Regions from separate parts of the Clostridium beijerinckii genome, predicted to be linked through region 3. Evidence: riboswitches for the same ligand, from Rfam matches in the RefSeq annotation. Region 3 holds a riboswitch; each other region holds the start of a gene.

Region 1 (3,218 bases), 2.2 Mb from region 3:
TTTTTAAAGAGGTAAACGAAAAAAGTCAGCGTTTAACAGAATCAATTATTACAACTTTGAGTGTAAGAAATGATTTGCTTACTGAGAAATCTTATGGAGATTTAAATTTTGCGAATAACGTATTAAACAATTTAGCTGATATGAGAGTTGATTACAATGAAATCGTAAAAGTTGGAGATTTTAACTTACCAGTTTTATATTCAGGAAATCAAAGAATATCCTTAGATAATACTATAGTTGATAAACTAAAACAATCAACAGGTAGTATAGCAACAATGTTTTTATTACAAGATGATAAACTAATAAGGGTTTCTACTACCGTATTTAATAATGGTAATAGGATATTAGGTACATATATTTCAAGTGATACTGAAGCTTATAAAAAGACACTAAATAATGAAGAATATATTGGCGATATTAGAATAGAAGGAATTGGATATTTAACAAGAATGAAGCCAATATTAGATAAAGATAAAAAAGTAATAGGGGCAATAGGGTTAGGAAATAAAATTAGTAATGATTATTTAGATAAGACATTAAGTAATATCAAATTAGGGAAGACTGGATATGCGTACATACTAGATTCTGAAGGAAATGTAATTCTTCATCCATCTGATAGTGGAAAGAATGTAAGTGACTACGATTTTGTTCAAAAAATGCATAATGAAAAAAGTGGAATGATTGAGTACACTTATAACGGAGTTAAGAAATTAGGATATTATCAGTATTTTGAAGCTTGGCATTGGTATGTAGTTACTACAGCAGATTATGAGGAATTAAACTCTTCAGCAAAATCAATTTTGACGACCACAATAGCTACTGGGGGAATAATTATTGTTTTAGGCGGAATTATAGCATTATTTTTAGCTAATACATTAGTTAAGCCTATTAACAAGTTGAAATCTTGTATGGAGATAGCGAGTAAAGGTGATTTAACAATACGATGTAATATAGATAGTAAAGATGAGATCGGAGTTTTAGCAAATAGTTTTAATAATATGCTGGCAGAAAATAAAAGATTACTAGAAGAAACTGTGCAGTATGAAAAATTAAAAACGGAATTTATTGCTAATATGTCACATGAATTAAGAACGCCTTTAAATATTATATTTTCAACAGCTCAGTTATTTAATGTACTTATAAATAGAGATGAGGATTTAAATACTGAAAAAATGAAGAATTATACAAATAGTATAAAACAAAACTGTTATAGGTTGGTAAGATTGGTGAATAATCTTATAGATATAACAAAGATTGATTCAGGTTATATGAAACTAGAATTGAAAAATGGCAATATAGTACAAGTTGTAGAGGATATAACACAATCAACTGCTGAATATGTAGGGTATATGTCTAGAACAATAATATTTGATACAGATAATGAAGAAAAAATTATGGCTTTTGATGAGGAAAAATTAGAAAGAATTTTGCTTAATCTAATTTCCAATGCTACTAAATTCACTGAACCAGGAGACAAAATAAGTGTTAATCTATATGATATTGATGATTATATCGTTATCTCTGTAAAAGATACAGGAAGAGGAATTCCAGAGGAAAAAGTATCGCAGCTTTTCCAACGATTTAAGCAAGTAGAACGATTATTAAATAGAAGCCATGAAGGCAGCGGGATTGGGCTATCTATAGTTAAAGCTTTAGTTGAGATGCATGAAGGAACAATAGAAGTAAAAAGTGTTTATGGAGAAGGTACAGAGTTTATTATATGTCTTCCTGTTAAGATAGTTCCAGAAGATGAAGGTAAGAAAAACAAGAATGGTTATGCAAACCAATCTAAGGTTGAAAATATTAATATTGAGTTTTCGGACATATATAGCTAAACAAGATGGTAAATTTTCATTGACATTTTTAAGCTTTGAGTATAAAATTTAGACGAGTACTAGGGGAGCCAGAATGGCTGAGATGAGTTTTCAGACCCTTTGAACCTGCACTGGGTAATGCCAGCGAAGGGAAGTTATAAGATAATATAAAGCTAAATCTAAAAGTAGTAGATTTACAATTTAATTAGATTATTAACTCTTTTCAATGGTATTTTAGTACTGTTTGGAAGGAGTTTTTTTATGCAATTTTCACAAAGATTATTATTGAAAGGTAAACCTATTTGGGAAGCATGCTTGGAGCATCCTTTTCTTAAGGAACTTAGTGAGGGGACCTTAAAGGAAGATAAGTTTTGCTTTTACGTTAAACAGGATTATGTTTATCTAATAGATTATATAAAACTTTTTGCATTAGGGATGGTTAAAGCAGATTCATTAGAAGATATACAAGCATTTGCTAAATGTGCAAATGCTATAGTAAATATTGAAATGGATGCACATACTGAATATGCTAAAAAGTTTGGAATAACTAAGGAAGAACTGGAGGCCACAAAGCCAAATGCAAGTAATTTGTCATACACAAAGTTTATGCTACAGGTATCATCAGAAGGATCTTTAGCTGAACTAGTAGCAGCACTGCTTCCATGCATGTGGAGTTATGCATTTATTGGAAAAACCTTAGCAAAGAATAGTAAGGCATTAGAGCATCCACTTTACAGTGAATGGATACTTACATATGCAACAGAAGAATATAACAAAGAAAATGATTGGTGCATAAAACTTATGGATAAACTAGCAGAAGGGCTTCCAGAAAGACAACTTCAAAAACTAGAAGAGATTTTCATTATATCTTCAAAATATGAATATATGTTTTGGGATGGGTGCTACAAAAAGGAAAGTTGGGTTATTTAGATGAAAGCATTGGAAATTAATAATTTATCCTTTGGATATAAGGATTCTGGGAAATTAATAGTAGATGATTTATCTTTTGATATAAATAAAAATGAATTTGTCACAATTATTGCACCTAGTGGCACAGGCAAAAGTACCCTTTTTCGATTAATTTTAGGACTATTAAAGCCACAAAAGGGCAATATAAATATATTAAAAGATGGCAATAAAAATATTATAGGGTATATGCCTCAAAAAGATTCCTTAATGCCTTGGAGAAATATTCTTGACAATACAGCAGTTGGACTTGAATTAAATGGTTATAGTAAGAAAGAAGCTAGAAAAGTGGCAGCCACATACTTTGAGGGTTTTGGACTTAAGGGAACTGAAAAATATTATCCACATGAATTATCAGGTGGTATGAGGCAGAGAGCTTCATTTTTAAGAGCAATAGTAAATAATCCTTCCATAATTTTATTGGATGAGCCATTTTCT
Region 2 (3,218 bases), 650 kb from region 3:
TCTTAAGAGAAGTAAGTTTGAGGTTAAAAGATAAAAATATCGAAATAGAAGTTACAGATAAAGCAAAAACAATAATGGCAAGAGAAGGTTATGATGTAGTTTATGGAGCAAGGCCATTAAAAAGATATATACAGAACACTTTAGAGAATAGACTCGCTAGGATGATAATTAAGGGTGAACTAAGTTATGGATCTAAGGTTTTGATTGATAGTAAAGATGAAGAAATAATAATAAAACCACTTTAGTAAAAAATAAGTTTTATAAAATTCCTGTAGATAAATGTGATCTATAGGAATTTTTTTATTCTTTAGTGATTAAGAAAAATCCGTTAGCAACTTTTTTAGCAGTTAATAGGAATGGTGACATTTGTATGAGATAATATATTTTAATTCTTCATAATAGTTATATATGTAAATAATAATTAAAATAAGAAAAGAGGCAACTTTTAGCAAGTGCCTCTTTATAATTTATATTCTTTAAAAAATATTTCATTTTACTTGTTTAGAGTCTAGTTAAACTTTTTTCTTAATTCTAAATATCGCTACAATTACAGGAACTGATATTACAGCACTCACTATAGCTTCAGGAACTCCATTTGTTAAACCAATGGTTGCAATTGCAATACCAGCAGTTTGTGGGTTTATCTTTAAAATAGCAGAGTATCTTTCTAAATAGAATACGTAAGTTAAACCCAAAACACCTATAGTGTTAATTAATGTAGCACAGATTGATGCGATTGCGATACTAATGCTTTGATTTTTAAATCTCTTTCTAAGAAGTATATACACATAGTATGCTACAATTCCAATTAGGACTCTAGGAACTAATGCAATTATAGGATTCCAAAATATAAATGATGTTGGACCAGGAGCAGTAAAATTTTGATACATTGAGAATAAACCAAAAACTAATCCAACTAGGGATCCAACTATAGGTCCTTCAACTATCGCACCTATAATAACTGGAATATGCATTATAGTAGCTTTTACAGGTGGAATTGGTATGAACCCAAGTCCAGTTAATCCTAAGAAAATTGAAATTGCAGAAAGCATTCCGATCATTGCAATCTGTCTAACTGAAAATTTAGATTTAGTATAGCCTCTTTCCATAAGGTACCTCCGTTCTTATTCCTTGACATATGGATATAATTCGGAAAAATATATAATATATACGAATTTCCGTTCAGCTTCTAATTGAATACCGACATATATTATTTTACCACGTTAGAAAAAATGTTCAATTATATTTTAAAAATATAAACTTAAATATAGGAATAATAATTACTGTTTCTATACTTAATTATGTTAACTTAGAAAAAAGTTGATTTATATTTAAAATATGATTAAATTCACAAGTCTAATTTATGGATTTGATCCATAAAAATTTGAATTATAAGAAATAAAATGATAATATATAACCATAATAGAAATTGAATAGTATAAAAAGGCTAGGGGTGCTAATTTAATTGGCTGAGAGAAGCTTATTTGCTTTAACTCTTTTGACCTGATGTGGCTAATACCACCGTAGGGAAGCAATAAATATTTTAGAAGATTTATAAGACTTACCTTAGGGTAAGTCTTTTTATTCTCTAGTAATTTATTATGGAAGCCAAATAAGTAGATGTTCTGCCCATTGGTAGTATAAATTATGAAAAAAGACTGATAAGAAAATAATGAGTAAATAATAAGTAGATACATTAAGTTTTAAAATTTATTTAGATTGGGGATATTAGTTTGAAAGTTTTAGTAAATGAAAGAGAAATAGATATTGAGGGAGAAATTACTGCATTTGAAGTTAGAAACAAGATAAAAAGTGATGCGGATATAGTTATTTTAAATGGCTTTCCAATTAAACAAGATTATTCTCTAAATGAAGGAGATAAAGTTACTTTAATCAAGAGAGGCGAGGTGCCTAAAAAAGAAGAGTTAGAGGCATTAATGGTAAGTAGACATACTCCAAAGGTTCACGAGAAAGTTAAGAAGGCGAAGATAGCTATTGCTGGACTTGGTGGACTGGGTTCAACAGTAGCATTAGCATTGGGAAGAGTTGGTGTTGGACACATAAAAATAATAGATTTTGATGTGGTTGAACCAAGTAATTTAAACAGACAACAATACTTTATAAGACATATTGGAATGAAAAAATGCCATGCATTAAAAGAAATATTGTTAGAAATCAATCCGTTCATAAATATCGAAGTTGTTGATACGTATGTAGATAAGGATAACATTAAAGATTTATTTGAGGATATGGATATTGTAATTGAAGCATTTGATGGCGCAGAAAATAAAGCGATGATAGTTAGAGAAGTTTTACTTCAGACAGAAAAGCCAAAGGTTATTTCAGCATCAGGTATGGCAGGGTATTATTCTAATAATCTAATAATTAGCAAAAAAATAAATACAAGGCTATATATGTGTGGAGACTTTAAAAATGAGGCAAAAGTAAATGAGGGGTTAATGGCACCTAGGGTTGGTATCGCAGCTTGTCATGAAGCGAATATGGCTCTTAGATTAATATTAGGGGAAGAGGTATAAACTAAAGATGTCTGTAATTGGAATAACAAATAGAAAACTTTGTAGTGACTTTTTTTATCAAATAAAGAAAATATCAGAATCTAATCTAGATTTCTTAATTATACGAGAAAAAGATTTAAGCAGTGAAGAGCTAATAATATTAGTTTTGAAAGTAAAAGAGGAACTGAAAAATACAAATATCAGAATAATACTAAATTCCAATATAGATATTGCTAGAAAGTCCAATGTTGATGGAATTCAGTTATCATTTAATGATTTTATAAATATTAGTAACAAGTTATGCACAGGAAGAGCAATAAATTCTAAAGAAATAGTGGATAATTTTCGATTTAGTGGGAATAAATATAAAATATATAAGATGATAGGCGTTTCAATACATAGTTGCGAAGAAGGTATACAGGCGGCTAAATTAGGAGCAGACTATGTTATTTATGGCCATGTGTTTGAAACTGATTGCAAAAAAGGGCTCCCTCCTAGAGGGATTAAGGAAATAGAGGCTCTTTCCAAGAAGATTAACATTCCCATCATCGGAATAGGCGGAATAAATCAAGATAATTATAAGAAAGTATTGGATGCTGGAGCAAGTGGAATTGCTATAATGTCTAGTTTAATGAAAGACAAAAATCCTGAAGAATTAGTGAAATCTCTTTCTAAATAAACATTACTTTGATATATAAAAAT
Region 3 (3,218 bases):
CAGGTAAAAAATGAGGGATATACACATGCAATTATTATAACAATATCAAGTGGCCTTTCTGGCGCTTATAACTCTGCAAGACTTGCATCTGAAAATGTCCCTGAAGTGAAAACTTTGGTATTTGATTCTATGACTTTAACTATGTCAGAAGGAGCTATGGTCATTGAAACTCTAAACCTAATAAAGCAAAGGAAATCCTTTGATGAAATAGTAATGACCTTACCTTCCTTTAGAGATAAGATTGACGTGTTTTTTACAATAGATACATTAGAATACTTAATAAAGGGAGGCCGAGTTGGTAAAGTTGCCGGAACTATAGCGGGTGTACTCAATCTAAAGCCTATTATTACTGTTGGCGATGACGGCATATACCATACGGTTTGTAAGATAAGAGGCATAAAACAGTGTATATCTAAATTAACAAATATATTAACAAATTATCTAGAAAATCATAAATGTAAAGTTTGGGTTTTAGATGGGAATGCACCTGAGAAATCTAAAATGCTTTATGATTCTATAAAAGATCTTCCTAATCTAATTGAATGTACTTTAGGAGGATCAATAGGACCTGCTCTTGGCGTTCATACCGGACCTGGTCTTGTTGGATTTATAGTTGAAAGATTAGATTAATCGAAAAATATATATGTTAACTATTTACTCATAATTAAAGAGCTAAATATTAAAATTCATATTTTTTTATTTAGTTCTTTAATCTTTTACAAGTATACTTACTTTTCTACTTGTAAATAATAATAACAAAGAAATCTTTACTGAAAGGACTGTTTTGTTATTATGAAAGATTTTATATTAGATTCAACATATAAAGATGCTACTATTGTCAATAGAAATGATGATATCTTCACCATTTCATCAAATAAATTACCAAATAACACAATCCCACATCACTCTATAAATTTGATTGCTTCTAGCTCAAATTCACATTCCAATTTAAGTAATAATAACAAATTTAATACATACAATCTAATTGACTATCTATAATAATAGGTATAAAATAGTGTAAGTGTAATATATTTATAATGTGCTAGGGGAGCCGAGCGGCTGAGATTTGATATTCATAAACCCTTAAAACCTGATCTAGTTAATTCTAGCGTAGGGAATGCAACCTCTTAAAAACTTTAAACTATTTATTTGGTTGATAATCTCCGAGCACAATTAAGGAGGTTTTTTTATGTCAATTTTTAATGATTGGATCGAACAGTTTTCCAAACTTTTCCAGAATTTCTCACAAAACATTCAAGACATTCTTGCAAGTCCAATGTCCATTATAACTTTATTAGGATGTATTTTACTGCTTATAGTATTAGCTAAGGCAAGAAAGATAAAATTCACTCCAGAACTAATTGCTAGGATTGGTATAGCATTGGCGTTAGCCACTATATTAAAAATGCTAAGATTATATCATTTTCCTCAAGGTGGTAGCATAACTTTAGGCAGCATGATACCAGTATTACTCATAGCATTCATATATGGTCCTGAAGTTGGATGTTTAACAGGATTTCTTTATGGTGTAATAACCTTAATACTGGATCCATATATACTACATCCTGTTCAAGTTTTGTTTGATTATCCATTGCCCTTTACAGCATTAGGTCTTGCCGGATTTTTCAAACAAAGAAAGTTAGTTGGGGTAAGCATTGCAGTACTGGTCAGATTTTTATGTCATCTTATTTCTGGTATAGTTTTCTTTGGATCATTTGCCCCAGAAGGAATGTCTCCAGTAGTTTATTCTTTGCTTGTTAATGGTCCTATGGTTGGAATAGAAGGAATCATATGCTTAGTAATTTTAGCTGTTCTTCCTATAGAAAGAATATTTCATGCATCATCAGTAAATACTATTTCAAACTAACTATTATATAAAACAATTTATATATATACAATTAAGTTTCGAAGCTCTACGTAGTAATTAAACATTTCACTTATCTGCGTTTTAAGCTTATTAATGCAAAACATATAGAATAAAAATAGGATTAATTTTGTTTTATAAAACAAAATTAATCCTATTTTTGATCAAATAATAAATAAATATTATTTATTTTAGACGTTTTAGTTGTATTTTGCAATTAAATTTTATTCTTCTATTTCAATTGCATTTACTGGACAGCTTTCTTCTGCTTCTTTTGCCTCATCTACACAACCTTCTGGAACTTCATCAACTATAGCTCCTGCTTTTCCATCATCCTGCATGTCAAAGCACTCTGGACATATAGATGGACATAATCCACAAGCTATACAAGTATCTTTATCTACTTTTGGTTTCATGGTTTACTTCATCTCCTCTAATATCAAATTACAAACTTATTATTTCCCAAGAAATATTAAGTTATGTATATTTAATAATATAATTTAAAATAATGAAATAAATATAGTATAAGGAAAAGAAGTTTTCTATTAATATAATCCTTCAAATATCAGTGAATATAGCGGATTCTCCTTAACGTATTCCTCTGCTTTTCCTTGCTCCAATGCTTCTGTAAGTTCAATATTAATTGGTAGCTCTCCTATTAAAGGAATTCCAAGATAATCTGCATTTTCTTCTGATGACTTTCTGCTAAATACTCGTATCTTTTTATCACAATCTGGACAGTTTATATATGCCATGTTCTCTACTACACCCTTAATCTTTACACCTATCTTTTGGGCCATAATAACAACTTTCTTGACTATCATAGACACCATATCTTGTGGTGTAGAAACTATTACAATTTCATCAATAGGAAATTCCTGCATTACAGTTAAAGCAATGTCTCCTGTACCTGGTGGCATATCTATAAGTAAATAGTCAAGCTCTTCCCAATTAGTTTCTACAAACATCTGCTTTAACACCCCTGTAATTACAGGTCCTCTCCAGATTACAGGTTCATCTTCTACTGCTGTTAAAAGATTCATGGAAATTATTTTTATCCCGCTTTCTGTTTCCACTGGCTCAAATTTTACCATATCATTTTCTAATGGAATTATTTTAGCTCTTTTATTGTTAACTCCAAAAAATCTAGGCATAGATGGACCTGTAATATCTGCATCCAATACTCCTACTTTATATCCCTTCTTAGATAACATACTTGCCATCATTCCAGTTACAGTTGATTTACCAACTCCACCTTTTCCACTTATAATACCTATAACATTTTTAATATTTCCATATCTGGATGTTAACTTTAAACTTTCTTCACTACATCCTGTTCCTTTAGATTGACATG
Region 4 (3,218 bases), 840 kb from region 3:
GGCATATTATACAATTGATTGCATTTATTCTGTTACCAGGCCTTTATTCAATGACATTCAGTGAAGTAAAAACTGTATATCAAATGATTATCAATGGTAATTTTAACTTTTTGGAAGCATTACCAAGCTTAATAGAATTTATAGCTATTATGCTTTTGACTATAGTATTAGGAAGATGGTTCTGCGGTTGGATATGTGCATTTGGTGCATATAATGACTTAATATATTTTATATCAAAAAAAGTATTCAAAATAAAATTTAGAGTAGATGAAAAAGTTGATTCTATACTTAAGTATTTCAAATATGTAGTATTACTTTTTATAATAGCTATTTCATGGACTATGGGAAGCAGTATACTGGAAAGCACAAGCCCTTGGGATGTATTTGGTCAAATAACTGATGTATCTACTATTTTTTCGAGTTTACTTGTTGGATTGATATTTTTAATATTAATCACAATAGGAGCAGCGTTTATTGAGAGGTTTTTCTGCAGATATCTATGTCCTTTAGGGGCAATATTCTCTATTATTTCTAAGATTGGAATAGTTAAGCTTAATAAGCCAAAAGCTGATTGTGGTAAATGTAGAGCTTGCACAATGAATTGCTCAATGGGATTACCGCTCTATAAGGTAGATTGTGTCAAAGGTGGAGATTGTATAAATTGCTTAAAATGTACTGAAGTATGTTACAGAAATAATGCTAATGTAAATGTACTTGGAAGAGATTTAGATGCTAAGTTAACAGGATCAGTAGCTATGGCTACATTTTTAGGTATATATGGACTTACTAACTTCGCCGGCAATGCAGTAACTAAATCTGGAATCGTAACTAAGAGTAATGAAGTTTCAAGCAATATAAATTCACAAACTGAAGCTGCACCAGAAAGTTCAAAATTAAATCAAGAAACTACAAGTTCAAATACAGTTCAAAATAATGCAAGTGAATATAAAGATGGGACATACACAGGAAGTGGAACAGGCTATAGAGGAGGAACAACTAAGGTCTCTGTAACTGTGTCGAATGGGAAAATATCAAGTATACAAGCTATATCTAATCAAGATACTCCAAAGTTTTATCAAAGAGCAGAGGGAACTATAATTAAGAGCATAATTTCAAAACAATCAACATCAGTAGATACTGTATCTGGTGCAACTTATAGTTCGAAGGGTATCATGAGTGCGGTAACAAATGCTTTGAATAAAGCAAAATAATAAAATATACTTGACGTTTGAAACTTAATGGTATAACCTTTAAATTGTGAAAGAAAATTTTATAATTGAATAACTAGGGGAGCTAATATTTTGGCTGAGATTGGAAAGATTGATTTCCTAGACTCTTATAACCTGATTTGGATAATACCAGCGTAGGGAAGTATATTAATATTATTTGTGTAAGTATTGATATGATTTGTGCATAATTTATTGATGTATCCCTTGTGGATACATTTTTTTTATGCAAAATAATTAACTTCTTTTAAGGTTAATCAATTTAAACGTCATTGTAAAGGTGATTTAGCAAATTTATTTCACATTAAAAAGTAAGTTTATTGATTTTATTATTAAAGGAGTGATTTTTAATGAAAGAAAAGAGTAAAGCACAGAAGATGGCACTAAGTGGTGTATTAATCGGTATTTCTGTTATTTTTGGAACATTTTCAATACCGATTGGAGCTGCTAAAATATCTCCAATACAACATTTCGTAAATGTAGTTGGAGCAATAACACTTGGGCCATTATATGCTCTTATGAATGCATTTGTGACATCTCTAATAAGAAATTTCATGGGAACAGGAAGTTTATTGGCTTTTCCAGGAAGCATGGTAGGAGCATTGCTTGCAGGAATTCTTTATAAAAAATTTAGAAAGCCGGGTATTGCAGTAATTGGAGAAATAATTGGAACTGGAATATTAGGAGCATTATTAGCTTATCCTATAGCTACAATGGTGTTAGGAAAACAAGTTGCGGTTTTTGTATATGTTGTTCCGTTTATATCAAGTTGTAGTGTTGGAGCGATTATAGCTTACTTTTTTATAAAAGTTCCTGTCATTAAAAAAATACTAGTAGATAATGAGTTTCAAGTAAAAAGAGAGGAAACTAATAACATAGATAAGATTTAAATGAAATATTACAGGTGAAAGGATGAGTTTATGTTTAGAGCATTAACTATTGCAGGATCAGATACTTGTGGAGGAGCAGGAATTCAAGCGGATTTAAAAGCTTTCTCAGCAAATGGAGTATATGGGATGAGTGTTATCACAGCGGTAACGGCTCAAAATACTATGGGGGTTTTTGGAATTCAAGATATAAATCCTGAAATGATTGAATCTCAGATAGATGTTATTTTTGAAGATATAAGAGTAGATGCTATAAAAATAGGAATGGTTTCTAAAATTGAATCTATAAAAGCTATATCAAAATCTTTGAGAAAAGTTGGTAAGCTACCAGTGATAGTTCTAGATCCAGTTATGATTTCTAAAAGTGGATTTAATCTGTTATCGAAGGATTCAAAAGATACTTTAGTTAAGGAATTATTTCCATTAGCAACATTAATAACTCCTAATTTACCAGAGGCAGAAGAAATTTTAGGGATGAAAATAGAAAACTTAGATGAAATGAAGGAAGCGGCCTTGAAACTTAAAGAATTTGGTCCGAAGGCAGTTTTAGTTAAAGGAGGGCATTTAGAAGGGGAAGCAACAGACTTGTTATATGATGGAAATAACTTTCTTGTTCTAAAGCAAGAAAGAATAAATACTACTCACACTCATGGAACAGGATGTACTTTATCTTCAACTATAGCAGCAAATTTAGCTAAGAATATGACAATAGAGGAAGCGGTTAGAAGTGGTAAAGAATATATAACATGTGCAATCGAACATGGTTTTGAGCTTGGTAAAGGTGTAGGACCTACTAACCATTTTTACGAGCTATATAAGAAAGCAGGAATGATTGAATAATACTATAGAACTCAAGTTAAATTTTATAACTAATAAATTAAATAATAATGGTATGAGGAGAGGGAAAGAAATGAATTATAAAACACAAATGGAAGCAGCTAAAAAAGGTATAGTCACAAAGGAAATTAAAATAGTAGCGGAAAAAGAAAGAATTTCAGAAGAAAAATTAATGAAACTTGTTGCAGAAGGTAAAGTGGCTATACCGGCCAATATCAACCATAAATCACTTAGCCCTGAGGGGATTGGTGATGGATTAAGAACAAAG

What was found. A riboswitch is a leader RNA that binds a small molecule or an ion and turns the genes downstream of it on or off. The one in region 3 is predicted to bind thiamine pyrophosphate.
Region 1: linked by a shared signal. The riboswitch ahead of tenA (thiaminase II) and the one ahead of thiT (energy-coupled thiamine transporter ThiT) in region 3 are both predicted to bind thiamine pyrophosphate.
Region 2: linked by a shared signal. The riboswitch ahead of thiF (sulfur carrier protein ThiS adenylyltransferase ThiF) and the one ahead of thiT (energy-coupled thiamine transporter ThiT) in region 3 are both predicted to bind thiamine pyrophosphate.
Region 4: linked by a shared signal. The riboswitch ahead of thiW (energy coupling factor transporter S component ThiW) and the one ahead of thiT (energy-coupled thiamine transporter ThiT) in region 3 are both predicted to bind thiamine pyrophosphate.

Annotation. Positions count from the first base shown of each region.
Region 1 is NZ_CP144906.1:2,314,397-2,317,614, forward strand. Features, by position in the region: gene PZA12_RS10780 (Cache 3/Cache 2 fusion domain-containing protein) at 1-1,835, shown strand, start outside; TPP riboswitch at 1,887-1,984, shown strand; gene tenA (thiaminase II) at 2,076-2,744, shown strand; gene PZA12_RS10790 (ABC transporter ATP-binding protein) at 2,745-3,218, shown strand, end outside.
Region 2 is NZ_CP144906.1:735,129-738,346, forward strand. Features, by position in the region: gene clpB (ATP-dependent chaperone ClpB) at 1-245, shown strand, start outside; gene PZA12_RS03580 (ECF transporter S component) at 513-1,109, opposite strand; TPP riboswitch at 1,440-1,547, shown strand; gene thiF (sulfur carrier protein ThiS adenylyltransferase ThiF) at 1,734-2,537, shown strand; gene PZA12_RS03590 (thiamine phosphate synthase) at 2,545-3,195, shown strand.
Region 3 is NZ_CP144906.1:81,233-84,450, reverse strand. Features, by position in the region: gene PZA12_RS00380 (DegV family protein) at 1-630, shown strand, start outside; TPP riboswitch at 1,035-1,135, shown strand; gene thiT (energy-coupled thiamine transporter ThiT) at 1,190-1,867, shown strand; gene PZA12_RS00370 (ferredoxin) at 2,089-2,280, opposite strand; gene PZA12_RS00365 (Mrp/NBP35 family ATP-binding protein) at 2,410-3,218, opposite strand, start outside.
Region 4 is NZ_CP144906.1:4,789,434-4,792,651, reverse strand. Features, by position in the region: gene PZA12_RS21835 (4Fe-4S binding protein) at 1-1,211, shown strand, start outside; TPP riboswitch at 1,277-1,387, shown strand; gene thiW (energy coupling factor transporter S component ThiW) at 1,577-2,116, shown strand; gene thiD (bifunctional hydroxymethylpyrimidine kinase/phosphomethylpyrimidine kinase) at 2,147-2,953, shown strand; gene thiC (phosphomethylpyrimidine synthase ThiC) at 3,024-3,218, shown strand, end outside.